One region of the Nocardioides sp. YJ-D4 genome, then DNA from elsewhere that is predicted to be linked to it. Evidence: predicted binding sites of a transcription regulator. Region 1 holds the regulator's gene; the other holds the start of a gene.
The links. The regulator LexA, encoded in region 1, represses DNA repair genes until DNA is damaged. The targets are predictions, from matches to a motif close to TCGAACANNTGTTCGA.
Positions count from the first base shown of each region.

Region 2: a site for LexA is predicted at 1,209-1,224, ahead of ACW14X_RS04535 (SAV_6107 family HEPN domain-containing protein). Genes of this name have one in related genera too.

Region 1 covers NZ_CM132932.1:2,285,454-2,287,649, reverse strand. Annotated here, with positions in the region: gene ACW14X_RS10860 (alkaline phosphatase D family protein) at 1-386, opposite strand, end outside; gene lexA (transcriptional repressor LexA) at 473-1,240, opposite strand; gene ACW14X_RS10850 (LysM peptidoglycan-binding domain-containing protein) at 1,423-1,800, shown strand; gene ACW14X_RS10845 (hypothetical protein) at 1,914-2,196, opposite strand, start outside.
Region 2 covers NZ_CM132932.1:941,993-944,188, reverse strand. Annotated here, with positions in the region: gene ACW14X_RS04545 (DUF4126 domain-containing protein) at 1-287, opposite strand, end outside; gene ACW14X_RS04540 (hypothetical protein) at 532-1,125, shown strand; gene ACW14X_RS04535 (SAV_6107 family HEPN domain-containing protein) at 1,296-1,757, shown strand; gene ACW14X_RS04530 (methyltransferase domain-containing protein) at 1,807-2,196, shown strand, end outside.

The sequences.
Region 1 (2,196 bases):
CCGTTGTAGGTGAAGCGGTAGAAGTACCAGCTCTCCGGGGCCAGGCCGGAGACGTCGAGCTTCACGGTGTGGTCGCGGTCGGGGCCCGTCTGCTGGGATCCCTTCGCGGTGACGCGGCCGAAGTCGGCGGTGGGTGACACCTCCCAGCGGACCAGGACCTCCTCACCCTGCCCGGACCCCGGGGTCGCGTCCGCGGTCGGCGTGACCCGGGTCCAGATGACCACGCGGTCCGGGAGCGGGTCACCGGAGGCGACACCGTGCTGGAAGTGGTTGAGCGTGCTGCCCGCGGCCTCGGCGGGCTCGGGAAGAGCGATGGCTCCGGCCCCTGCGGCGGTCGCCAGCCCGGCGGCGATGAGGGTCCGGCGGTCGATCTGCGTCTGGGTCACGCTGTATGGAACGACGCAGCCGCCGGCCCTGTCATGGGCCGGCGGCTGGATTTCACGCAGTGTTCCCCGACTGGTTCCGGGAGGGCTCAGAGGCTTCGCAGAACCGCCGTCACCTTGCCGAGGATGGTCGCGTGGGTGCCGTCGATCGGCTCGTACGCCGCGTTGTGCGGCAGCAGCCAGACCTTGCCGTCCTTGCGGGAGAGCGTCTTGACCGTGGCCTCGCCGTCGATCAGCGCGGCCACGATCTCGCCGTTCTCGGCGGTCGGCTGCTGGCGCACGACCACGAAGTCGCCGTCGCAGATCGCCGCGTCGACCATCGAGTCACCGGAGACCGAGAGCAGGAAGAGGTCGCCGTTGCCGACCAGCTGCTTGGGCAGCGGGAAGACGTCCTCGATGCTCTGCTGGCTCGAGGTCTCCTCGGCCAGGATCGGGCCACCGGCCGCGATCCGCCCGACCAGGGGGACCATGGCGGCGTCGGGGTTGGGGTTGATGTCGGCCTCGGCGGTGATCGTCGACTCGGGCTCCTCGCCGGACATGGCCTTGCGGTGGGCCATCACCTCCGGGAGGAAGACCTCGAGAGCGCGCGGTCGCTTCGGGTCCTTGCGGATCAGACCACGCTGCTCGAGCGCACGGAGCTGGTGGGCGACGCTGCTGGTGCTGGTCAGCCCGACCGCGGCCCCGATCTCGCGCATGCTGGGCGGGTAGCCGCGCTGCTCGATGCTGTCGCGCAGGTGAGCGAGGATGCGCTGCTGACGCGGCGTGAGCCCGGTCGCGTCCGGCGGCCCGTCGGGCAGCTCGCGGACGCGGCTCTTCTTCGAACCGCCTGATCCGGTGCCTGTCTTCTGCGTGGTCATGTCATCACATTAGTCCCTCTGGCACCACGACATCAAACATTTGTTCGACCTCGCGGGCGGCGCGTGTCGGCGTTCGAAAATTCTTGGGGTCGCTACTTGCGTTGTTCGAACACGTGATCTACCTTCGAACATGTGCTCGATCGAACACGTGATCGAGAGACTTGTGATCAGGAGGCCGTGAGATGAGTGCAACCGTCTATGTGCTGCCCGTAGCCGAGCCGCCGCGTCCGGCGCCGGAGGTGCGTCGCTCGACCGTGCGGCTCACGCGTCGCGGCCGAGTCGTCGTGTTCGCATTCGCGCTCGTCGTGCTCTTCGGGATCGCGCTGATCGGGGCGCGGGTGGCGTTCGCGGTGGAGAACGGTGCCGACAAAAGCCCCTCCACCTCCGCCCACACGATGGTCGTCGGCGATGGCGACACGCTCTGGGACATTTCCTCGAAGGCCGTCGCCGGCACCGACTCCTCGATTCGGGAGATGGAGCAGAGGATCAAGGAGCTCAACGGTCTCGAGTCCTCGATGCTCGTGTCCGGACAGACGCTGATCGTTCCGACCGCGCCGTAGGCGGCGCCGCATAGATGTCCGGCTGCTCCTTCGACCCTGGCGGCCGGCTACCGGGGAAAAGTGAGAGTGCTGCAGACGATGGGAAGCGTCTGCAGCACTCTCGCTGTGTCGGGTCAGTGGCGCCCGCGGTAGGGGCTGTCCGGCTCGGCAGGCGGCCACTGCTTGTTGCGTGTGCTGTGTCGCGGCGGCCACTCGTCGTCCGGCTCGGCCGTCGGTTCCTGGGGCTGGCGCTGGGTGGGCATCGCCTGGGTCGCGGCGGGGTCCTGGGTCAGGCGAGCCCGCGAGCCGGTCTGGCCGTAGCCGGTCGGGGTCTGGTAGGCGCCCGACTGATACTGAGGGGAGCCGGCCTGCTGGGTGGGGTAGCTGTCCGTGCCGTATCCCTGCGAGCCGTACCCC
Region 2 (2,196 bases), 1.3 Mb from region 1:
AGCGAGTCGGCCTCACCGGCGAGCAGGACGCCGATCACGGCGCCGATGGTGGGCCGGATCACCGTGGAGATCGAGTCCCACGTCGAGTCGACGTAGGGCACCTTGTCCGCGACGAACTCGATCGCGAACATCGCCCCGGCGGCCGCCAGCACCGGCCAGGTGCCGAGCACGTCCGGGATCTCCTCGGCCCCCGTCGTACGCTGCACGACGCCGAGCACCAGCACGACCAGATAGGCGTTGATGCCACTGGCCCACCCGCTGGAGAAGGTCAGCGCTAGAGATTCCATGGGGACATCTTGGCGTACGACACCGACATCCGAGCCTGCGACCGCGCGAGGAACGAGCGCGGCCGCAACGGGAGGAGGTCGAGCGAGCGCAGCGACTGAGCTTGCGAAGCCGCGAAGCGGGTCGAGACCGAGTCACGTCGGCCCGAGACCAGGCGCACCCGATCCCGTATTTACCTCCGTTGTGCCCCGTGCGGCAGAATGGGCTGATCAACGCAGAGTTCCCCCCACGTCGCAAGGAGACCGGATGACCATGACGACACCCGACGAGAACGAAGGTGTGGTCGTGAACGAGGACCTGGAGACCGCTGTCGAGGTGGCGGCCCTCGCTGCTGAGCCCGTGCCGCGGGAGATGACGTGGGCGGTCCGGCTGATCGTCGGTCTGATCGCGTTCAGCGCCGTCGTGGTCGTGGTCATGGTGCTGCGTTCCGATGACCTGGTGCGCGCGTGGGCGGAGGGCAACGCCTCGGCCAAGCGCATCCTGGAGACCGAGGGGCTCGAGGCCCTCATCAACCCGCCCACCGACAACCGGGTCAGCGCGCCGGCCTTCATCGCCCCGGCGATCACTCTGTTCGGTGTCATGGCCGGCATGCTCGGTGTGCTCGCGGTCTTCCTCCGCAACGGCTTCGAGTGGGCCCGCATCACGATCACCTTCCTGGTGTTCATCTCCGCGGTGGCCAGCGTCGGCGGCATCCTGACCGGCCCGCCGGTGATCATCAGCGTGCTCACCACGATCGCGATCGTCATCGCCGCGGGGCTGCTGGTGGTCATGTGGCTGCCGGCCAACACCCGCTACATCCACCCGCCGCACCTCATCCGCGGCGCCGTCGCCGACGACTGAGCGACCCGCACCACCCCTCGACACGCCCCGTCCTCGATTCGTCCTTGTGACTGTCGGTGGCGGGGTGTAGTTTGATCACGTGTTCGAACAGATGTTCGAACAACCAGGCTCTGGCGGGCGTCGTCCTCGACCCCCGACGCCCGCCGGAGCCGTCCACTGCGGGGTCGACCGTGAGCGAGAAGGACGACCCGATGCATCTGCTGCCGGCCACGACGCACAGCTACCTCTTCCGAGCCACCGAGACCCTCGCGGAGGCGATCGTGGCCGACGACGTGCCGAGCAGGTACGCCATCGCTCACGTCGCCGCGCTCCAGGCCGCCGCCGCGCTGATCGCCGCCCGCACCGATCCCGTCGAGGCCGCGAGCCGCGCCGGTCGCCGTCGCCCGTGGAACGCCTGGGTCCGCCTCAAGAAGGTCGCGCCCGAGCTCTCGGAGTGGGCCGACTACTTCGCCGCCGGCGCCGCCAAGCGCGCTGCCGCGGAGGCCGGCTCGATCCGTGCGGTCACCGCGGAGGAGGCCGACGAGCAGGTGCGTGACGCCGACCGGTTCCTCGCCGTCGTCGAGGAGTCGCTCGGGCTGATGGCTCACACCTCGCAGGCCACCCTGTCCCGGCACGACCGCCTCGTGGGCTGATCCAGGTGTGGCGTACGCAGGGTGGGAGGCAGGGCCTACGCTTGGCCTCATGTCAGCTGGCTCCGCTTCAACCAGTCGTCGGGCAGGCGCCCGGACCGTCGCCGTCTGGGACGCGCTCGACCCGGTCCTGGCCTCCGGCCCGCTCGACGTCCTCGACATCGGCGGCGGCACCGGCACCTCAGCCGTACGCATCGCCGGGCTCGGCCACCGGGTCACCGTCGTCGACCCCAGCCCCGATGCGCTGGCCGCGCTCGACCGCCGGGCCCGCGAGGCCGGCGTCTCCGTCGACGCGCGCCAGGGCGACCTCGCCGCACTCTCCGACGTCGCCGACCCCAGCGGTGCCGACGTGGTGCTCTGCCACGGTGTCCTCGAGGTCGTCCCCGACCCCGCAGCGGCGCTGGCAGGGATCCGCGAGGTGCTCCGTCCCGGCGGCACGCTC